2 linked regions of the Luteitalea sp. TBR-22 genome follow. The protein of the gene in region 1 interacts with the protein of each later gene in a pairwise test. Links are inferred from orthologs where the notes say so. Each region holds a gene or a part of one and is shown on either strand. Other genes may lie near its edges. The genes, in order: dprA and recA.

The links.
Region 2: the proteins of dprA (region 1) and recA interact in binary tests that used the Bacillus subtilis proteins (3 or more experiments, as listed by UniProt). The link is inferred for Luteitalea sp. TBR-22 from one-to-one orthologs.

The regions. Positions count from the first base shown.
Region 1 is NZ_AP024452.1:5,338,480-5,349,582, forward strand. The notes cover bases 3,503-6,312. They hold dprA (DNA-processing protein DprA), read right to left. Parts: upstream 5,568-6,312; coding sequence 4,437-5,567; downstream 3,503-4,436. Other genes in these bases: topA (type I DNA topoisomerase), read right to left, coding at 3,503-4,418; TBR22_RS22145 (tetratricopeptide repeat protein), read left to right, coding at 5,704-6,078; TBR22_RS22150 (hypothetical protein), read left to right, coding at 6,107-6,312. In the rest of the region: TBR22_RS22125 (tyrosine recombinase XerC), read right to left, coding at 1-146; methylenetetrahydrofolate--tRNA-(uracil(54)-C(5))-methyltransferase (FADH(2)-oxidizing) TrmFO, read right to left, coding at 218-1,714; more of topA, read right to left, coding at 1,758-3,502; more of TBR22_RS22150, read left to right, coding at 6,313-6,847; rplU (50S ribosomal protein L21), read left to right, coding at 7,012-7,326; rpmA (50S ribosomal protein L27), read left to right, coding at 7,341-7,601; GTPase ObgE, read left to right, coding at 7,641-8,891; nadD (nicotinate-nucleotide adenylyltransferase), read left to right, coding at 8,884-9,582; rsfS (ribosome silencing factor), read left to right, coding at 9,569-9,961; TBR22_RS22180 (ComF family protein), read left to right, coding at 10,215-10,688; TBR22_RS22185 (hypothetical protein), read left to right, coding at 10,820-11,103. UniProt on the Bacillus subtilis protein: Protein that helps load RecA onto ssDNA during transformation. Binds cooperatively to circular ssDNA, is able to bridge different segments of DNA. Favors the loading of RecA onto SsbA- or SsbB-coated ssDNA and formation of RecA-DNA filaments.
Region 2 is NZ_AP024452.1:2,984,090-2,995,195, forward strand. What follows is about bases 2,266-5,078. They hold recA (recombinase RecA), read right to left. Parts: upstream 4,280-5,078; coding sequence 3,251-4,279; downstream 2,266-3,250. Other genes in these bases: TBR22_RS12240 (hypothetical protein), read right to left, coding at 2,266-2,799; TBR22_RS12255 (metal-dependent hydrolase), read left to right, coding at 4,534-5,076. Also shown: TBR22_RS12235 (VWA domain-containing protein), read left to right, coding at 1-1,854; more of TBR22_RS12240, read right to left, coding at 1,882-2,265; TBR22_RS12260 (3-hydroxyacyl-CoA dehydrogenase family protein), read right to left, coding at 5,277-6,131; TBR22_RS12265 (acetyl-CoA C-acetyltransferase), read right to left, coding at 6,170-7,357; TBR22_RS12270 (DciA family protein), read left to right, coding at 7,497-7,769; TBR22_RS12275 (nucleoside triphosphate pyrophosphatase), read left to right, coding at 7,770-8,333; TBR22_RS12280 (cytochrome c maturation protein CcmE), read left to right, coding at 8,381-8,833; TBR22_RS12285 (cytochrome c-type biogenesis CcmF C-terminal domain-containing protein), read left to right, coding at 8,840-11,106. UniProt on the Bacillus subtilis protein: Multifunctional protein involved in homologous recombination, DNA repair and competence.

The sequences.
Region 1 (11,103 bases):
GTGAGGGCGTGACGGGGCGTGCCGGTCGAGGCGCCGAGGAAGTAGAGGAACTGCACCAGGTCGGCGTCGTAGTTCCGGACCGTGTGCTCCGACGCGTTGCGGTTGAGCGCGAGGTGATCGCCGAAGGCGCGGATGGCGTCGCGCAGCGGCGACGCGGCATCGACCTCGCGAGTGACCGGCTCGACCGGTCGCCCCGGCCGCGTCGTCGGGCCGCGCCTCACGCGCCGACGCCGACGGGCACGACCTCGCCCAGCCAGCCATCGAGGGCCGCAAGCGCTCGCTCGGAGAGCGCCCGGTTGCGCAGTTCCTTCTTGCCGGGACCGCCCTGCCGGCGACCGCGACCGGCCCTGGGCCGTTCGGCGAGCGGAGGCATGATCCCGAACGTGATGTTGGACGGCTGGTAGTACTTCGCCTCGGCGTGCGACACGTAGTAGGCGAGCGCCCCGATGGCCGTCTCGCGCGGGGCGACGACGCACGCCTGGCCGAGGGCGACTCGTGCGGCGTTGATGCCGGCGAGCAGCCCCGAGGCCGCCGACTCGACGTACCCCTCGACACCGGACACCTGGCCGGCGAAGAACAGGTCGTCGCGCATCCGCACCTGCCACGTGGGACGCAGCACCGTGGGGCCGTTGATGTACGTGTTGCGGTGCACCATGCCGAAGCGGACGAACTCGGCATGTCCGAGCCCCGGGATCATCCGCAGCACGCGCGCCTGCTCGCCCCACTTCAGCTGCGTCTGGAAGCCGACGAGGCTGTAGTGGTCGCCCGCCAGCGTGTCCTGTCGCAACTGCACGACCGCGAACGGCAGGCGGCCGGTGCGTGGATCGGGCAGGCCGACCGGCTTCATCGGGCCGAAGCGCAGCGTGTCGGGACCACGATGCGCCATCACCTCGATCGGCAGGCAGCCCTCGAAGAACTGCGCCTTGTCGAAGTCGTGCACGGTGGCCGACTCCGCGGTGGTGAGCGCCGCGTAGAACGCGCGGTACTCGGCCTCGGTCATCGGGCAGTTCAGGTAGTCGCCCTCGCCGTCGTAGACGCCGCAGGCAGGGCCGGACACCGACGACTGGGGATCGGGCACCGTGTCGGCGCTCTCGCTGCGTCGGGCCGGCTCGGTTGCGCCGAACCGGCCGTCCTGCTCCGTCGCGCGCAAGCTTCGCCCCCAGCGTGAGGCGCGGTACACGACCGACATGTCGATCGTCTCGGCGAGCACGATCGGGCTGATGGCGTCGTAGAACGACAGGTGTTCGGCGCCGACGAGGCGGACGATGTCCTGCGACAGGGCGTCGGAGGTCAGTGGCCCGGTGGCGATGACGACGGGACCGCCCGTGCTGGCCGGATCGGGAATCGCCGGCACCTCGCCACGTACCACCTCGATCAGGGGATGACTGGTGACCGCTTCGGTGACGGCCCTCGAGAAGAGCACGCGATCGACGGCAAGCGCTGCACCCGCCGGCACGCGCGTCGCCTCCGCGCACCGCATGATGAGCGAGCCGAGGGATCGCATCTCGTGCTTCAGCAGGCCCACCGCGTTGTCGAGCTTGTCGCCGCGGAAGCTGTTGCTGCACACCAGTTCCGCGAGGCCGTCCGACTGGTGTACCTCGGTCGGGCGCACCGGACGCATCTCGTGCAGCCGCACGGGGATGCCACGCGAGGCGACCTGCCACGCCGCCTCGCTGCCGGCGAGTCCGCCGCCGATGATGGTCACAGTCGGCATTCAGACGGCCTTCGTCGTTCGGCCCTTGGGGCAGGACACGGGCTCAGGCGGATCGCTTTGCGGCGCGCTTGCGGGCGCCGCCAGCAGGGGCTCGCTTGGCCGGGGCACGGCCCCGGCCCTTCTTCGCCGACGTCCCTTCACGCGCCTTCAGCAACCCGACGGCCTCGTCGAGCGTGAGGCTGTCGACCGCGACGTCCTTGGGCACCGACGCGTTGGTGGTGCCATCGGTGACGTAGGGCCCGTAGCGCCCCTCGAGGATCTCGACCTTGGCCTGCGACGCGGGATGCAGGCCGACCTCGCGCAGCACGGTGCGCGTCGCGGTACGCCCGCGGCCGCGCTTCTTCTCCTGCTTGAAGAGCTCGATGGCCTGGTCGAGGGTAATCGTGAACACGTCGCTGTCGGCGCCGATCGACCGGAACTCGTCACCACGCTTCACGTACGGACCGAACCGCCCGAAGTTGGCGATGATGTCCTGCCCGGTCTCGGCATCGTGGCCCACCGTGCGGGGCAGTGACAACAGCTCGAGCGCCCGCGCGAGCGTCATCGTGTCGGGCCGGTCGTTCTTGGTGAGCGAGGCCCGACGCGGCTTCTCTTTGCTGCCCTTCTCGGGGGCCTCCCCCAACTGCACGTACGGGCCGAACCGGCCGTTGAGCACGTACACCGGCAGGCCGGACTTCGGGTCGTTGCCGAGGCTCTGGGGCCCCTGCGTCTTCTCGCGGAGCAGCGTGAGCGCCTGCTCCAACGTGAAGTCGGCCGGCGCGACGTCCTCGGGGATCGAGGCGTTGGCCTCGCCCATCTGCACGTAGGCACCGTAGCGGCCGATGCGGATGACGATCTTCTGCCCGGAGTCCGGATCGACGCCGAGGTCGATCACCGGGTAGTCGATGCGGTCCTCGTTGGTCACCAGGTGGCGCAACCCGGGCCAGCCGTCCTGCCCGTTGTAGAACTGCTCGAGGAAAGCGGTGCGATCGAGCTCGCCGTTGGAGACCTGGTCGAGATCCTCCTCGACGCGCCCCGTGAAACCGAGCTCCACCAACTGGCCGAAGTGGTCCTTGAGCAGGCGGGTGACGGCAAAGGCGGTGTAGCTCGGTACGAGCGCCTTGCCCTGCCGCCACACGTAGCCGCGACGCTCGATCGTCTGGATGATCGACGCGTAGGTGGACGGGCGGCCGATGCCGTCCTCCTCGAGCCGCTTCACGAGCGACGCGTCGGTGTAGCGGGGTGGCGGCACGGTCTCGTGCGCCTTGGGGTCGAGTCCGACGAGCGCGACCGGGCCGAGCCCGGGCGCGGTGATGCGATCGCCCACCGCAAGCTTGGGCAGGATCGTCTCCTGGTCGCCGAGTTCGCTCGCCGGATCGTCGCTGCCCTCCACGTAGGCCCGCAGGAAGCCGGCGAACTTGATCGCCTTGCCGGTCGCCGTGAACACGTGCGGCGTGCCGTCGGCGCCCGTGGCGGTGATCTCGAGGGTCGTGCGCAACAACTGCGCCTCGGCCATCTGCGACGCCACGGTGCGCTTCCAGATCAGGTCGTAGAGGCGCGCCTCGTCGGGGGGCAGCGACAGCGACTGCGGCGTCTGCTCGAAGTCGGTCGGGCGGATGGCCTCGTGGGCCTCCTGCGCGTTCTTGACCTTGGTCTGATACTGGCGCGGGCCGCCGTAAAAGGGCTCCCCGTACATGCCCTTGATGGCCCGCGCCGCCTCGCGGAGGGCCTTGTCGCTCAGGGTCGTCGAGTCGGTGCGGTGATACGAGATCACGCCGTCCTGGAACAGCCGCTGCGCCGCGCTCATCGTGCGATCGGCCGAGAAGCCGAGCTTGCGGTTGGCTTCCTGCTGCAGCGTCGACGTCGTGAAGGGCGCCGACGGGCGCTGCGTGGCCGGCTTCTCCTCGACGCTGGTGACCGTCCACGGCAGCCGCTGCGACAGCGACTCGCGCATCCCTCGGGCCGCGGCCTCGTCGAGCAGGCGCACGTTGCGCCCGATGAGCGCGCCGGTCGTCGGATCGAAGTCCTTGCCGGAGGCGACGCGCTCCTGGCCGACCCGCACCAGGCTCGCGGTGAACTGCGTGTCGGCGGTCCTGACGCGGGCGTCGAGGTCCCAGTACGCGCTGCGCCGGAACGCGCGCCGCTCCTCCTCGCGCTCGACGATCAGGCGGACCGCCACGCTCTGGACGCGGCCGGCGCTGAGGCCCGTCTGCACCTTCTTCCACAGCACCGGCGACAGCATGTAGCCGTACAGGCGGTCGAGGATGCGGCGGCTCTCCTGCGCGTCGACCAGCTTCAGGTCGATGTCGCGAGCATGGGCGATCGCGTCGCGGACGGCTTCCTCGGTGATCTCGTGGAAGACGATGCGCTTGACGGACCCCTTCGGCTTGAGCACCTCGCGGAGGTGCCAGCTGATCGACTCGCCTTCGCGATCCGGGTCGGTGGCCAGCAACACTTCCGGCGCGTCCTTGACGGCGGCCTTCAGCTCCCGGATCCGCGACTTCCGGTCCGACGAGACGACGTAGTACGGCTTGAAGCCGTGCTCCACGTCGACGCCCATCCGCCCCCACGACTCCTTCTTGATGGATTCGGGGACCTCGCTGGCGTTCTCCGGGAGGTCGCGCACGTGCCCCACGCTCGCCTCGACGCGGAACTGGTTACCCAGGAACCGGGCGAGGGTCTTGGCCTTGGCGGGACTTTCGACGATGACGAGGGGCTTGGACATTGGCGTGCGAACTTTACGTTACCACTTCCGTTCCGGGGGCAAGAATCGGCCGGCGGCATCGCGCGCGAGCAGGCCGGCCAGTTCGAGATCGAGCAACTCTCCGAGCAGATCCGAGGAATTCCGGCCAGTTTCGCTGATCAACTCGTCGAGTGTGGCGCCGCCCTCGCGCGCCAGCAGCGCGCGCAACGACGCCCCGTCCGGCCCCCGACCGAACGTCGCGGGCTCGTCGGACCGGTCGTCCCGCGCCCCGCTGGCGTGTGTCTGGTCCGCACCTGAAGTGGCAACGGCGACGCCCCGATCCCATCCCAACTGGTCGAGCACGTCGGCTGCCGTCTCGACCAGGCGGGCGCCGTCCCGGATGAGCGCATGCGCCCCGGCATGGGCGCCGGTGCGCACGTCGCCGGGCACGGCCATCACGTCGCGGCCCTGTTCGAGTGCCAGCCGGGCCGTGATCAGCGAGCCGCTGCGCAGCGCGGCCTGCACCACGACCACCCCCGAAGCCAGCCCGGCGAGCACCCGGTTGCGCAAGGGAAAGTGGTGGGCCAGCGGAGGCGTGCCCGGGGCGAACTCGCTGATCAGCACGCCCTGCCGGGCCAGGTGGTCGGCGAGCGGGGCGTGGTCGCGCGGGTACGACTGGTCGAGCCCGCACCCGAGCACGGCGACCGACCGGCCGCGGGTCAGGGCGCCGCGGTGCGCGGCCGCGTCGATCCCTTGCGCGAACCCGCTGGCCACCACCACGCCTGCTGCCGCGAGGTCGGCGGCCAACTGCCCGGCGACCTCCCGCCCCGACGCGGTGGCTCGCCGCGAGCCCACGATGGCCACGATGGGGGCATGAAGCGTCGCGACGTCTCCACGCGTCCACAGCAAGAGCGGCGGATCCACGAGGCTGCCGAGCAGAGGCGGATAGAGGTCGTGGTCAGGCCAGATCAGGCCGTAGCCCAGCGTCGCGGCCCGCGCGGCCATCCGACCGGCCTCGGCGCGCCAGTGCGCCACGGCGCCCGGACCGTGCAGGCCTGCCGCCTCGAGGCTGTCGGCCAGCGGCAGGGTGGGCCACAGGCCTGGCGCGGCCCTGAGCATCCGGGCGATGCAGGCCGGCTGGGCCGCGGCGGCCAGTCCGAGGGCGAGGGCATCGAGGGACGGGGCTGACACGCGTGCGGCTGGTGCAAAGTGGCCGCCATGCCGGCTGAAACGTGAGCTCGCGCGTCAATTGATCCTGTCGCGTGTCGGGAGGCAGGAACTGCGATTATCGGGGTTCCGGCACAGGTGTATAGTGGCAATCAGTCCCATGACCAAGACCCGTTCGTGGATGCTCGCGCTGGCGCTCGTGCTGGGTGCGTCTGCCGTCGCGTCGGCCGAGGACAAAGCCCGCGAGCAGGCCCGGGCGCAGGTCGAGTTCGGCATCGCCGTCGCCCAGAAGGGCCTCTGGCAGGAGGCCGTGTTCCGCTGGGAGCGCGCCACCGAGATCGACCCGACCTACGCGGCGGCCTACAACAACCTTGGCATCGCGTTCGAACAGCTCGGAAAGTTCGATCGGGCGGGCAAGGCGTACGAGAAGGCGCTGGAGCTCGAACCCCAGAACCTCTCCATCCAGCAGAACTACGATCTGTTCAAGGAAATCAATGACCGCGCCAAGAGGAACTCGGGCACTTCGGGCAGCTAGCCTCGCGCTCGCGGGCGCGGCACTGGCCATGGGCGTCGGCTGCACCTCGGTGTACGAGGTGCCCATCGACACGCCCATCCAGGCCAAGCTGGACGTCACGCCGTTCTCGCGCGTCCACGTGGTGGGCTTCATCTCCGGTGGCGCCGAGGACGTCGACGCCAACATGGAAACGGTCCGCCTGCTGCGGAGCCAGTTGCGCACCAAGAGCAAGTTGCGGGTCATCGAGGCCGACCCACTGCCCCTGCAACAGGTCGCCCGTGACCAGGCCAAGGGCCCGTCCACGCCGGGCTCCCCCGTGCCCGCCGACGCGCCGTCGTCGATGGCGTTTCCCGAGAAGATCCTCGACGAGAAGGATCTCGAGGCCTACGAGCCGCTGTTTGCCAACGCGGCGTACTGGAAGAAGATCGGCGAGGAGTTCCAGCAGCCCCTCATCGTCACCGGCACCGTCATCTTCCGGCCGCACCAGGCCTCCGGCATCGTCACGCAGGAGCGCGAGGTGTACGACCAGTTCGGCCGCCGCACGGTGATGCCGACCCGCGTGTACATGGAGCGCAAGGGGTACATCCTGCGGCCCAAGCTCGTGTTCATCGACGGCCGGACCGGCGCGGTGCTGTACCAGGAGAGCTACCGCGAGGAGCGGCTTTACCCGAGCCAGCAGAACGTCCCGGCCCTGTCGTCGTTCTTCGAGCAGATGGATGCCGTGTTGCCGTCGTTCCTGAACACCTTGAGCACCACCCGCGTCCGCGGTTCGCGGATCATGCTGAAGTAGAAGGAAGGGCCAGGTACCGGGGACCGCGCCCTACCAAGGCATCGCGCCATTCCCGGCATTGCGGCATTTCTGGTTCCCCTCCCCAGACGGGCTGTGCTATGCTCGTCGTCTTTGCCGGGTCCGGACAGCGGACACCGTAGCAGTAGCACGCAGGAGCAACGACCGTGTTTGCCATCATTCAAAGCGGCGGCCGCCAGGTGAAAGTCACCCCGGGCGAGATCGTCACCGTCGACCGCGTCGACGTCGAGGCCGGCCAGGAAGTCACCGTCGAGCAGGTGCTGCTCGTGGGCAAGGACGGCGGCGACGTGCTCGTCGGCGCCCCGTTCGTCGCGGGCGCCCGCGTCGTCGGGACGGTGGCCGGCGAGTCGCGTGGGCCGAAGATTCGCGTGTTCAAGAAGAAGCGTCGCAAGGGGATGCGCCGGACCAAGGGGCATCGCGCGACCTACACGCGCATCCAGGTCAAGGACATCCTCGTCTAGCAGGGACGTACGTCATGGCTCATAAAAAGGGACAGGGCAGTTCGCGCAACGGGCGCGACAGCAACGCGCAGCGCCTGGGCGTGAAGCAGTTCGACGGCAACGTCGTGACGGGTGGGTCGATCCTCGTCCGTCAGCGCGGCCGTCGGTTCAACGCCGGCCAGAACGTCGGCCTGGGCAAGGACGACACGCTGTTTGCCAAGGTGTCGGGCGTGGTCAAGTTCGAGGACCACGGCGCCCGCGGCCGCTTCATCAGCGTCCACCCGGTCACCGAGTAGCACTGCTCGGGACAGGCTCAGGCCGTCCCGCATCCCCGCATGTTCGTTGACGAAGTCGACATCGACGTCAGCGCCGGGGACGGCGGACGGGGCGCCATCAGCTTCCGGCGGGAGAAGTTCATCCCGCGCGGCGGCCCCGATGGCGGCGACGGCGGTGCTGGCGGATCGGTCTACCTGGTCGCCAGCCCGCACCACAACACCCTCGTCAACTACCGGTTCCACCCCGACTTCGCCGCGCCACGCGGCGGCAACGGCGAAGGCTCGCTCCGCACCGGCAAGTCCGGCAAGGACCTCGAGCTGCCCGTGCCGCCCGGCACGGTGGCCTACCGCATCGACGAGTTCGGCCACGCCCACCAGTTCGCCGACCTCACGATGGTCGGCGACCGCGTGCAGGCCGCCAAGGGCGGACGCGGTGGACGCGGCAACGCGCGCTTCACTTCGTCGACCAACCGCACGCCGCGCCGCGCCGACTCCGGCGAGAAGGGCGAGGTCTTCAAGATCCGCCTGCGGCTGAAGCTGCTCGCCGACGTCGGCATCGTCGGCTATCCCAACGTCGGCAAGTCGACGCTGATCGCCCGCGTCTCGGCCGCCAAGCCCAAGATCGCCGACTACCCCTTCACCACGCTCGTCCCCAACCTCGGCGTGGTCGCGCTCAGCGGTGATCGCAGCTTCGTGATGGCCGACGTGCCGGGGCTCATCGAGGGGGCGCACGAGGGCAAGGGCCTCGGGCACCGGTTCCTCGGGCACGTCGAGCGCACCAAGGTGCTCCTGCACGTGGTGGACGTCAGCGACGCGTCGGGTCGCGATCCCGTCGAGGATCTCGAGGTCATCCGGCGCGAGCTCGAGCAGTACGTGCCCAATGCGGACACGCTCGATCCCGATGCGCTGCCGCTCGCGGCGCGGCCGCAGGTCGTCGCGGCCAACCGCATCGACATCCTCGGCGACCCGGCCCGCCTCGAGGCGCTCCGGGCCCACGCGGCGAGCCTCGACCTGCCGTTCCACGCCATTTCCGCCGTCACCGGCGAGGGCGTGCCCGAGCTGCTGGAGACGCTCTGGCCGTACGTGCAGCACGTCAGCGCGGAACGGGCCCTCGAACGGGCGCGGCGCGCCGAGGCGGACGCGGCACGCCCGGACGAGGCGCCGGCGGTCGGCCCGGACACGGCACCGCCGGAGGCCGACGTCGACCAGGCGGCACCTGCATCCGGGCCGGCGCCCACGCGCCCCTCGTCGATCGAGGCGCTGAGACGTTCGCGTCGCAGCCCGGCAGCGCCAGACGCCCCGCATGAGTGAGCGCCCCTTGCGCCTCGGGGTGCTCGGTGGCACCCTCGACCCAGTGCATCTCGGTCACCTGGCCGCGGCCCACGCCGCAGCCCGGGCTCTCTCGCTGGACGCCGTGTGGCTGATGCCCTCGCACGTCCCCGCCCACAAGGCCTCGCCCAGCGCGTCGCCGTGGCACCGCTTCGCCATGGCGGCGCTCGCGGCGGCCGACGACCCGCTGATCGTGGCCAGCGACCTCGAGCTCGCCCGCCCCGGGCCGACGTTCACGTGGGACACGCTGCAGGCGCTGGCCGCCCTCGGCCACGACCCGTTGCAGATTTTCTTCATCACCGGCGCCGACGCGTTTGCAGCAATCGACACCTGGCACCGCTTCCCCGAGGTGCTCGACGCCGGCCACTTCGTGGTCGTGACGCGCCCCGGCCACGCGCTGCCGGAGGCGACGCGCAACCACCCGGCGGTGGCGCCCCGCCTGCGCGCCGTGCCGCGCGGCGGGGTGCTCGATCCCGCCGATGGCGCCGGGAAGTGCCGCATCTGGCTGGTCGAAGCCGACACCCCCGACGTGTCCTCGACCGACATCCGTCAACGAGTCCTTACTGGACAGGAGGTGGGCACCGCCGTGCCTCCCTCCGTGGCCGCGCACATCCGCCGGCACGGCCTGTACACCCCCACACCGGCGGCGAGACGCTTGCATGGCGAGTACTGACGCGCAGCGGGCCGAGCAGCAGCCAGCCCCGATCCCGGACGACGTCCGCGCCGCGGTGGACGCGGCGCTCGATCGCAAGGCCACCAGGGTCACCCTGATGGACCTGCGGGGCGTCGGGGCGTTCGCCGACTTCTTCCTGATCTGCACGGGCACGAACATCCGCCAGGTGCAGGCGATCGCCGACGCGATCGAGGAGAAGCTGAAGGCACACGGGATCCGTCCCGCGCACGTCGAGGGCTACGACCGTGCCGAGTGGATCCTCCTCGACTACTTCGACCTCATCGTGCACGTCTTCACGCCCGACACGCGCGAGTTCTACTCGCTCGACCGTCTCTGGGGCACCGCCCCTCGCACCGAGCTGGCCGTCGAGTCCCGCTGAGCCGGCGCCCCCGGGCCTGCTGGACGCCGCCCTGGCGCTGCTGCTCGCCCCGGCGTGCGTGGCGTGTCACGAGCCGCTGGCCCGGCCGACGGCCGGACCGGTGTGCGACACCTGCTGGGCCGCCGTGCCCTGGTACGAGGGGTCGCTCTGCGAGCGGTGTGGCCGGCCTCGACCCGCCGGAGCGACCTGCCGGTGCGACGACCGGCCGCCGCACCTGTCGGCCATCGCCTGCGCAGCCCGCTACGACGGCGTGATGCGGGCCATCGTGCAGGCGTTCAAGTACGGAGGCCACCAGACGCTGGCGCCCCGGCTGGCCGCGCACCTCGTCCTCCACCCGCACCTCCACCTCGACGCGATCGACCTCGTCGTCCCCGTGCCGCTGCATCCCTGGCGACGGTTGCGCCGCGGCTTCAACCAGGCCGAGCGGGTCGCGCGCGCGCTCGGCGCGCCCGTCGCGCAGCCACTGGCACGCCTTCGCTGGCGGCATACCCAGGCCGGCCTCCCCGCCGAGGCGCGGCGACGGAACCTGCGTGGGGCGATTGGCCTGCGACCGGCGCTCACGGGACGTGGAGCCGCACGCGTGCGGGCGATGGTCGCCGGTGCCCGCATCCTGCTGGTCGACGACGTGGTGACCACCGGGGGAACGCTGTCGGCGTGCGCACAGGTCTTGCGGGAGGCCGGCGCGCGCGACGTGCGCGCCGCGGTCGTGGCCCGCGCGGAGCGCTGACGCCACCAGGGACTGGGCGATGCCGCGTCGGCGTCCCTCAGGGCAGGCGACCGCGCCGGGGTCACCATGACGAACGGCGGGGTAGACACTCCACCTGGCCTCTGTACACTTCGGCGCAGGAGATCCGTCCCATGCCCCGATTCCGCTCGTTCGTGATCGCGTGCGCGCTGCTCGCGACCCTGCCGGCCACCAGCCTCGCCCAGGCGCCCGCCGCGTCCACGGCCGCCGCCCCGTTCGTCGTCGAGTATTACTACAAGACGCGCTGGGGCGCGTTCGACGAGTTCAAGGCGCTGTTCAGGAAGAACCACTACCCGGTGCTGATGAAGGAGCAGGCGCTCGGGCGCATCCTGAAGGTGACCGTCGACTACCCCGTCTACCACGGCACCGAGGACGGCCGCTGGGACATGCGCGTCAC
Region 2 (11,106 bases), 2.4 Mb from region 1 along the record:
GTTGGCCAGGGCGCGAGTTTCCCCGAGGCGGGTGTGAACAGTGCCGCAGTGTCGACTACGGCGTCTGCAAGTCAGTTGATCGGTCCGAACACTGGTGCAATCAACCGCAGAGCACTGCCCACGGCCATTGTGTTCGATCGGCTCGCGCCTCAGCCTCGGCAGCTCGCCTACGCCGCCAGTCTCGCCCACATCGAAGCTCTCGGCGCGGACCTACCACCTACGGGGATCTTCGTGCTCGACCCGCGGTTGCAGGTCGCCCAGGACTTCACGGGGCAGAAGCCGTCTCTGGTGCGAGCCCTCGACAGCGTGCGCAGGCGTGCGAACTGGGAGTACAGCTTCAGAGTTGCGAGTTCCGAGGACGACGCGGAGAGAGCGCTGCGCCAGGCGGCGGGCCTTCCTGCGCCCGCAGGTGCCAACGACGCCACGCAGTTCCTGCAGTTGGAGAGGGTACAAGCCGGTTATGCGGCTCTTGGCGGCCTGAGGCTGCTGGTCAAGGCAATGGCCGATCCGCCAGGTCGAAAGAGCGTGGTGCTCTTCTCCGAAGGACTGCTGCTGACCCGGGACCTCGAAGGTGATTTCGAGCGACTCATCGCCGAAGCGAACCGGGCGAACGTCAGCTTCTACATCATCAACAGTGCAGGTCTGACCACTGTCAGTGATGAGTACCGCGCCAGCCAGCAGATTCAGTCTGCGGCGAAGACCATGCTCGATTGCGATCCGAGCGTGAGCGTGTGCTCCGCGATAAGCGGACTCGACCGCGGTGAAGGACCGGACACGAATGCTCGGTCCTTCGACCAGACCGCCGGATTGAGCCGGCTAGCTCAGGACACTGGCGGAACCTTCGTACGAAATCGGAATGATTTCGACGTCGTGCTCCGGCGGATGCAGGACGACCGCCGTCATCATTACCTCCTGACGTACGCGTCGACGAACCCGACGCTGGATGGCACATTCAGGCCACTCAAGGTACAGGTGCGCCGGCGCGGCACGTCGGTTTCCGCCAGACGTGGCTTCGTGGCTTCTCGCGTCGAGTCCTCGAAGCCGTGGCTGTCCCGCGGCGATCCGGCCGTCCTGGCCTTGGAAGCGTCACCGCTTCCCAATGCGTTTCCGTCGATGCTGGATGTTGTTCGAGTCCCGTCGAATGACGGCGGGCGTGCTGCCATCGTCGTCGATGTGCCCATCGAGCACCTGACGGCATCGGCTGGCGCACCCACACCTTCACGCGTCGCCGTCGTGGTGGCGCGCGTGCGGGCGCTCAACGGCGATGTCATCCAGACGTTCGCGCAACGCTACGTGCTGGACGGGGCATTGTCCCTCAGAAATGGGCAGCAACCCCGACTGCGCTTTCTGTGTGCGGCTGTGCTTTCGCCGGGACCGTACACGGTCGAGAGCGCCGTCCATGACGAAGCAGGCCGGCGCAGCAGCGTGCGGGTGAAGTCCCTCGACATGCCGGCCGTTTCGAAGTTCTCAGCCGGGGACGTGTTCCTTGCCAGCAGGGTGGTTCCGATAAAGAGCGGGGACGTCGCAGAGGGCCATCCGTTCCTGACCCGCAGCGGGCACCTCGTCGAGCCCCTGGCCGGAACTCGCGTGAGTCGAGCGCAGCAGCCGGAGCTCATCGTCGCGGTGCCTCTCGACGGTCAAGCGACTCCGGGGCAGCTGACAATCAGCCTGAGCCGTGCCGGTGACGCGCCGCTCCAGGCGGCCATGCCGGTCGACGCGGGCGCCGGACCTGGTACCCAGGTATTTCGCATCCCGACAGGATCGCTGCAGGACGGCTCGTACACGCTGCAGGTGAGCGGCGATTCACAGGGCAACCGCTGGCTCCGGGAACTTCGGCTGACGGTGGCACCCTGAGGCTGGTAGATCTCGGGTTCGGGCTGCTCAGTCAGGCGGGCCGACAACGCGAGGGCTACCGACTTCCGTCGTGAACCTTCGGAATGAGTCATACGTCGCCAGCCCCTCGACATACCGATCGCGCAGCGAGCCCTGCTGCCAGTACCACTCCCACATCTGCACGGGCACCCGGCGGGGCACGCCATCGACGGCGCCGAATGTGACCTCGAGATGGGTATAGAGGTCGGCGGCGCGCGGCTCCATGGTGGCTCGCAGCAACTCGCCGGTGACGCCGTCCAGCACGAAACTGCCTTCGGTCCGCACATCCCGGCCGTTGCGGTCGCGGATGACGCGCAGACGCCCTCGCTCGCTGAAGGAGATCCGGCGAGCCGCGCGACCACTTTCGGCGACCATGCCGCGGTCGCGGAACTCGAACCGCCACTGATTCTCAGGGTGCAGGACGACCATCGGGAACGTCGGGATGTTGATGTTGCGCTCGATGTGTCCGAGGTTGTGGCGGGCGCTGTCCTCGACGATCGCCAGCAGCAGTGCGCGCACGTCGGCCGCTGGTGCCGAGAACAGCTGACGCAGGCGTGCCTCCCGGCCCGCAAGGTCGCGGCCGTCGACGGCGAGCACGTCGCGATGAATCTGCCACGGCACTGACGGATCGTGGACCAGCAGCAGGTCGGACCGGAGGTGCCGCTCCTCGATCAGGCGACCCTTGCCAGGCGACTTTGGAACGGAGGCGGGCCACTGCCGCACCGTCTGCACGTACGCCTCGCGCGCCACGATGCCCTCGAGATCCCGGCCAAAGGCGACGACCTGCTCGCCGGCGAGTCGGAGCAGGTCGGTCGTGGTGGGACGCGCGCTGGAGACCGATTGCGAGGCGCGCGCATTGTCGCGTGCGGGCACGAGGCTCGTGCCGCCCGCGACTGCAACGAGGCACATCACGGCGAAGATCCGCATCGAGTTCTGCCTGCCGACCGTCCGGTAGGGCAAGCGTAGCCGATCGCGTCCGTGAGGCTGTCGGCGCGAACGTCCGCGCGTCGGCCAAGGCCGACGCCTACACCCGGAGGCGGCGAGCTGCCGCGCTAGGGCTTTGTGACTGACTGGAGAGGGGAGATGGTGCCGAGGGCCAGAATCGAACTGGCGACACTACGATTTTCAGTCGTATGCTCTACCAACTGAGCTACCTCGGCACGAAGTAGCGGGCGGAACAACCCGCGAAGCATAGCACAGCCTCGCGTGAGTGGGTAGGGTCGGCTGCGCGCAGCCGACCATCTCTCCATGCAGTGTGTGAGGCAGGGGAGGCGGCCAGGGAAATCCGCCGGGACGGACCTCCGCAAACCCTACCAACTTCTTGTAACGCCCCGCCCCCGCCCGGCGTTTCGCTGGGCGGGCACGGGCGGCGCGGAGATCAGCCGGCGACCGGCTCCGGAGTCGTCGGCGCGAGGCCCAACTCCTTGCGGAGCCGCTCGTCGATGGCCTGGTACGTCGCCGGGTTGTCCTTCAGGAACTGCTTCACGTTCTCGCGGCCCTGGCCGAGGCGCTCGCCGCTGTACGAGAACCACGTGCCGCTCTTGTCGACGATCTTCCGCTCCACGGCGAGGTCGAGCAGGTCGCCTTCCTTGGAGATGCCCTCGCCGTACATGACGTCGAACTCGGCCTCGCGGAACGGCGGCGCCACCTTGTTCTTCACGATCTTGACGCGCGTGCGCCCACCGGTGACCTGGTCGCCGTCCTTGATGGCGCCGATGCGGCGGATGTCGATGCGGACCGACGAGTAGAACTTCAGCGCCCGCCCGCCGGTCGTCGTTTCGGGGTTGCCGAACATCACGCCGATCTTCTCGCGCAGCTGGTTGATGAAGATGAGGCAGGTCTTGCTCTTGGCCACCACGCCGGTCAGCTTGCGCAAGGCCTGCGACATGAGGCGCGCCTGCAAGCCCATCTGCTGGTCGCCCATCTCGCCCTCGATCTCAGCGCGCGGCACCAGCGCCGCCACCGAGTCGACCACCACCACGTCGACACTGCCCGAGCGCACCAGCACCTCGACGATCTCGAGGGCCTGCTCACCGTTGTCGGGCTGCGACACCAGCAGGTCCTCGAGGTTCACCCCGAGCTTCTGCGCGTAGGAGGCGTCGAGCGCATGCTCCGCGTCGACGAACGCCGCCATGCCGCCCAGCTTCTGCGCCTGGGCAATCACCTGCAGCGCCAGTGTCGTCTTGCCCGACGACTCGGGCCCGAACACCTCGATCACCCGGCCGCGAGGCACGCCGCCGACGCCGAGCGCGTAATCGAGGCTGATCGAGCCGGTCGAGATGCTCGGGATGGCCACGGCATCCTTCTGCCCGAGCCGCATGATCGAGCCCTTGCCGAACTGCTTCTCGATTTGGCCCACGGCCATCTCGATGGCGCGCACGCGTTCCTTCAGGTCGTCAACGGGCATCACTCGTACTCCTTGCGGTCGGAAAAGGCAGACAGGCCAGCCGTGCCGCCGTGCGGCAGGCGCTTCGCTGACGCCTTCGTCATTCTAGGGGCGTGCCAGCCGGCTGTCAAGCGAAAGTCTGTCGACAGATTGTGATTAAGCGTCCTGTTCCTAGTGACTTGCGGGCGATGAGCACTTTCGCCACTGGGGACAGGGCTCGCAGCATCTGCACCCTTCAGGTTGCCGGGGTGGAGCAGGATTGCTACTGTCGCCGGATGCCCAGCCCCCTGGGGCACGCGCTGGCCGGTGTGGCGGTCGGCGTGCTCGCCGCCGGTCCCCGCACCCTCGTTCGTCACCTCGATCCGCCGGCCGCGCGGCGTCCCGTGGATACCGCGGTCCTGGCGATGTTGCCCTTCGCCGCGCTCGGGGCGCTGCCCGACATCGACCTGCTGTTCGGCGTGCATTCCATGTACACGCACAGCCTCGGCGCCGTGGTCGTGGTGCTGCTGGTCGCTCGCGTCCTGACCGGCGGGTGGCGCTGGGCCATCGCCGCCAGCCTGGCCTACGCCTCGCACATCCTGCTCGACTGGCTCGGCCACGACACGACGGCGCCGATCGGCGTCATGGCCTTGTGGCCGCTGCGGCCCGACTTCTACCAGTCGGACCTTCACCTGTTCCTGCCCATCTCCCGCCGGTACTGGGTGCCGGGCTTCCTTGCGCACAACCTCACCGCCGTCGCCAGGGAAGTCCTGTGCATCGGCCCGCTCGCCTTCTTCGCCTACTGGCGACTCACGCGCGTGGCCGGCAAGCGGATGTAAGCAGAGCATCCGGACGGGAGTCGGGAGACGGGAGTCGGGAATCGAGGCGCGTCGGGCCGCGGGCGCTTCTCCCGTCGTCTGGCCTGCGGCGCAGGTGATCACGCTGTGTGGACGGCAGGGCCGAGGGATTCTGACAGCGGCCGTGCGCCGGTCCGTACCTCCTGTCTCCGACTCCCGACTCCCGACTCCCGATTCCCGCTCTACGCGTAGTGGTAGAAGCCGCGCCCCGTCTTGCGCCCCAGGTGGCCGGCCGCGACCATCCGGCGGAGCAGGGGACAGACGCGGTACTTCGGATCGCCCAGCCCCTGGTGCAGCACGTCGAGGATCGCGACGCACACGTCGAGGCCGATGAAGTCGGCCAGCGTGAGGGGCCCCATGGGGTGGTTCATCCCGAGCTTCATCACCGAGTCGATCGCCTCGGCCGTGCCGACGCCCTCCATCAGCGCGAAGACCGCCTCGTTGATCATCGGCATCAGGATCCGGTTGGCGATGAACCCGGGGTAGTCGCTCGCCGGGATGCCCGTCTTCCCGAGGCGCCGGCACAGCTCCTCGGCCAGCGCCATCGACGCATCGGACGTCGCCTGGCCGCGGATCAACTCGACCAGTTGCATCAACGGCACCGGGTTCATGAAGTGCATCCCGAGCACCTGCTCGGGCCGACGCGTCGCCGCGGCGATCTCGGTGATCGAGATCGAGGACGTGTTGGTCGCCAACACCACGTCTTCGCGCACCAGCGCATCGAGCTTCGCGAAGAGCTCGCGCTTGGCGTCGCGCTGCTCCACGATCGCCTCGACCACGTAGTCGGCATCGGCGAGGTGGTCGATGGAGCCGAAGAAGGCGAGGCGCCCCAGCGTCGCGTCGCGATCCTCGGCGCTCAGCGTGCCCTTCTCGACGAACTTGCCGAGGCTCTTGCTGATCGTCGCCTTCGCCTTGTCGAGCGCTGGCGCCGACACGTCGACGAGGCGCACGTCGAACCCGCGCTGCGCGAACGTCTGCGCAATGCCGTTGCCCATCGTGCCCGACCCGATCACGCCTATCAGTTGGATGTTGGTCATGTGCGTCACGGCGTCGGCCGGGGGCGACGCCTGCGTCCTCAGGGGCGTTCGATCGCGAGGGCGACGCCGTTGCCGCCGCCGAGGCACAACGCGGCGACGCCGCGTCGGAGGTTCCGGCGTTCCAGCGCGTGCAGCAGCGTGACGAGCACGCGCGCGCCACTGGCGCCGATCGGGTGGCCGAGCGCCACCGCGCCGCCGTGGACGTTGACCTTGTCCTCGGGGATGCCCAACTCTCCCGTGACGGCGATTGCCTGCACCGAGAACGCCTCGTTGATCTCGAACAGGTCGACCGAGTCCATCGTCCAGTCGGCCTTCTCGAGGACGGTGCGGATGGCCGGCACCGGGGTCATCATCACCCACTTCGGCTCGAGGCCGGAGGTCGCCTGCGCGACGATGCGCGCCCGCACCGTGAGCCCGCGCTCGGCGGCCACGTCGTCGGCCGCGATCACCAGGGCGGCGGCGCCGTCGTTCACCCCGGGCGCGTTGCCGGCCGTGACGGTGCCATTGGCATCGAAGGCCGGCCGCAACTTCGCCAACGCCTCGACCGACGTGTCCTCGCGCACCGACTCGTCGCGGTCGACGACGATGGCCGGACCCTTCTTCTGCGGAATGGTGACCGGCAGGATCTCGGCCGAGAAGGCGCCCTCGCGCTGCGCCTGGGCCGCCTTCTGGTGGCTGCGCACCGCGTAGGCGTCCTGCGCCTCGCGGCCGATGCCGTACTTGCCGGCGACGGCCTCGCCGGTCATGCCCATGTGCCAGTTGTCGACCGCGCACCACAGGCCGTCCTGGATCATGCTGTCGACCACCTGCGCGTGGCCCATGCGGAACCCCTCGCGGGCCCGCGGGAGGAGGTATGGCGCCTGGCTCATCGACTCCATGCCGCCGGCAACGACGATGTCGCGATCACCTGTGGCGATGCCCTGGGCGGCGAGCATGACGGCACGTAGCCCCGAGCCGCACACCATGTTCACGTTGAGCGCCGGCACCTCGGCAGGCAGGCCAGCCGTCAGGGCCGCCTGCCGTGCCGGATGCTGGCCCAGCCCGGCCGACACGACGTTGCCGAGGATGCACTCGTCGATGTCGTCGGGTGCCAGCCCCGCCCGTGTCACGGCCTCCCGGAGCACGAGGGCCCCGAGTTGCGGCGCGGTGAAATCCTTGAGCCCGCCGAGGAACTTGCCGGTGGGCGTGCGAACGGCGGAGACGATGACGGCCTGACGTTGGCGCATGGCGGGGACCTCCCCGGGAGGGGCTCCGTACAGCCTACCCGAACCGCCATGCCGAGGGGGCAGGCGTCGGTTTTCGTAGACTCGCCGGTCTGCGCCTCCGGCGCGACGGCGCCCGGACAGGGGCTGCTATGCTGCGGCCGTGTTCTCCTCCAAGGAACTGGCGCCCGGCACCATCATGAAACTGATTGCCGCCCAACCCCACAGCTGGGGCAAGGTCGAGGCGTCGTGGCATCTGGCCGTGGGCGGGGCCATGGCGCGCCTGAGCAGTCCCATCCGTGAGGCCGATGGCGTCATCTACGTGCGGGCCAAGGACGGACGGGTGGCTGAACAACTCGACCTGCATCGGCGTGTGATCGAGGGGCGGCTCCGCGAGCTGCTCGGCGATGCGGGACGAACCTTCTCGGTGATCTAGATGAAGCTCGTGCTCGCGTCCTCGTCGCCGCGCCGGTCGGCGCTGCTGGCGGCGATCGGCTACACCTTCGAAGTCCGGGCGACCGACGTCGACGAGACGCCGCTGCCCGACGAGACCGGCGAAGCGCTGGTCCGCAGGCTGGCGGACGCAAAGGCGCGAGCCGTGGCGTGCGGGCCCGGGGAGATCGTCCTCGCGGCCGACACCACCGTGGTGTGCGCGGGCGTGATCCTGAACAAGCCGGAAGACGACGCCGAGGCAGCGGCGATGCTGCGGCAGCTCTCGGGCCGGGCTCACGACGTGTACACCGGGGTGACCCTGCGCCACGCCGATGGTGAGGAGGCCTTCGTGGAGCGGACGACGGTGTGGTTCGCGCCGCTCGACGAGGAGGAGATTGCCTGGTACGTGGCCTCGGGCGAGCCGCTCGGCAAGGCCGGTGCGTACGGCATCCAGGGACGGGCCTCGCGCTTCGTCACCCGTGTCGAGGGTTCCTACCCGAACGTGGTGGGCCTGCCGGTGGCGCAGGTGGCGAAACTTCTGGCGAAGTACGTCCAACCGGCGTCATAATCCGCCAGAGGGGTGACATTCGTGCACCCGCGCCCCTCCCCAAAACCATGAGCGGATCCAAGACCGTCAAGATCGCGATCTCGACCCTCGTCCTGGGACTGGCGTTCAGCGCGATGCTGTACTCGAGTCTCAGCGAGGATACGCAGTACTACAAGCACGTCAACGAGGTGATGACCCAGCCGGCCAACTGGTACGGCAAGCGCCTGCAGCTGCACGGCCATGCGTCCGACATCCGGCGCAAGCCCGACTCCCTGGACTACCGCTTCGACGTCGCGTACGGCGGACAGGTCGTCAGGGCCAACTACACCGGCATCGTGCCCGACACGTTCAAGGACGGGTCGGAGGTGGTGGTGAAGGGGACGCTCGGGCCGGAGGGGTTCGTCGTGGAACCCAATGGCGTGATGGCGAAGTGTCCGTCCAAGTACGAGGCCGGCTCCCCGGGCAACCCGGGAGGCGCGTCGCATCCCGCAGGCGTCAAGCAGACGTCGGCCGCGAACTAGCGCGCCATGCCAGCGCTCGGCACGTTCCTCCTCCTGTCCTGCTTCGTGGTTGCGGCCTATGCCGCCACGGCGTGCCTCGCGGGCGCGCGGCGCCAGTCGACGCGCCTCACCGAGAGCGGGATCGGGGCCTTCTACCTCGTGACGGCCCTCATGTCGGTGGCCTCGGCGATCATCATGTACGCCTTCGTCACCGACAGCTACGCCATCAAGTACGTCGATCGGTACTCCGACGCCGCGCAGCCGCTGTTGTTCAAGCTGACGGCGTACTGGGGCGGCCTCGACGGCTCGATCATGTTCTGGGTGCTGCTGCTGTCGGTGTTCGGGGCCATCGCGGTCCGGAACTCGCGCGAGTCGCACCGCGAGCTGATTCCGTACGTCGTGGCGGTCATCGCCATCGTGGAGATGTTCTTCCTCTTCCTGATGGTCGTGCACAACAACCCGTTCGAGACGTACCTGGCCGACATCCCGCCGGACGGGCAGGGGCTCAACCCGCTCCTGCAGAACGTCTACATGGTCATCCACCCGCCGTCGCTGTACATCGGCTTCGTCGGGATGACGATCCCGTTCGCGTTCGGCATGGCGGCTCTGGCGACCGGGTACCTCGACGACTCGTGGTTGCGCGCGGTGCGGCGCTGGACGATGGTGAGCTGGCTGTTCCTGTCGCTCGGCCTCACGCTCGGGATGATCTGGGCGTACGAGGAACTCGGCTGGGGCGGCTACTGGGGCTGGGATCCGGTGGAGAACGCCGGCCTGCTGCCGTGGTTCACGGCGACCGCCTTCCTGCATTCGGTGATGGTGCAGGAGCGTCGCGGCATGCTCCGCGTGTGGAACATGACGCTGGTGATCACGACGTTCTTCCTGACGATCTTCGGCACCTTCATGACCCGCTCCGGCGTGGTGCAGTCGGTGCACGCGTTCGGCGAGGACAAGCAGCTGGCCTTCATGTTCACGGCGTTCATGACGGTGCTGCTCGTCGTGAGCTTCGGCCTGCTGATCTACCGCCTGCCGCTGCTGCGGGCCCGCCACGAGCTCGACTCCTGGATCTCGCGTGAGGCGGCGTTCCTGGCCAACAACTGGATCCTGCTGTTCTCGGCCATCTTCGTCCTGTTCGCGACGATGTTCCCGACGCTCAGCGAGGCGGTGGCCGGCGAGCGGCTGACGGTCGGGCCGCCGTTCTTCAACAAGTGGATGCTGCCCATCGGCCTGGCGCTGCTCGCCCTCACGGGCATCGGTCCGCTGCTGGCCTGGCGCAAGTCGACGATCGACAACCTCCGGTACCAGTTCCTCTGGCCGGTGGTCGCGGCGGTGGTGACCGGCGGCGGGTTGGTGGCGCTGGGCGTCCGTGTGTGGTCGTCGGGCACGTGCTTCGCGCTGTCGGCGTTCGTGACCGCGACCCTCGTGCAGGAGTTCGTGCGCGGCGCGCGGGTGCGCCAGCAGTACTCGGGCTCGGACCTGGTCACGTCGGCGATCGGCCTGGTGGCGCGCAACCAGCGCCGCTACGGCGGCTACATCGTCCACCTCGGCATCGTGCTGATGGCGCTGGGCTTTGCCGGCGACGGCTTCAAGCAGGAGGAGCAGCTGCTCCTCAAGCCGGGGCAGTCGGTGACGGTCGGGCCGTATTCGGTGCGCCACGACGGGATTGCGATCACGCAGGACGCGCAGAAGCAGATGGTCACCGCGCGCATGGTGGCGTTCCGCGACGGCAAGGAGATTGGCCCGATCGCTCCCGCCAAGTGGTTCTACAACAAGCGGACCGAGGAGCCGACCACCGAGGTGGCGATCCAGCGGTCCATCGGCTACGACCTCTACGTCGTGCTGGCCGGCTTCGACGCACAGCAGCAGTCGGCGACGTTCCACGTCGTGGTCAACCCGCTGGTCAACTGGATCTGGGTCGGCTTCGGCATCCTCGCCATCGGCACGCTCATCGCGTTGCTGCCCGAGCGGGCGCTGGCGACGGCCGCCGTGAAGGTGCCCGCGGGGGCCGCGACGGGCTCGTCCACGACGGTCCTCCTGCTCCTGGTGCTGTTGGGGGCGTCGGCGTTCCCGGTGCACGTGCACGCGCAAGGGCACGTCGAGGGCGCGAGCACGGTGGTCGTGCCGATGTCGCCGTTCGAGCGCGAGATGCAGGGCCAGATCGTCTGCATGTGCGGCACGTGCGGTCGCCAGCGCCTCTCGGAGTGCACGTGCGGCACCGCCGAGCAAATGCGCGTCGAACTGGCCGGCCTCGTGAAGCAGGGCTACACGCGCGAGCAGGTGCTCGACTACTACGTGCA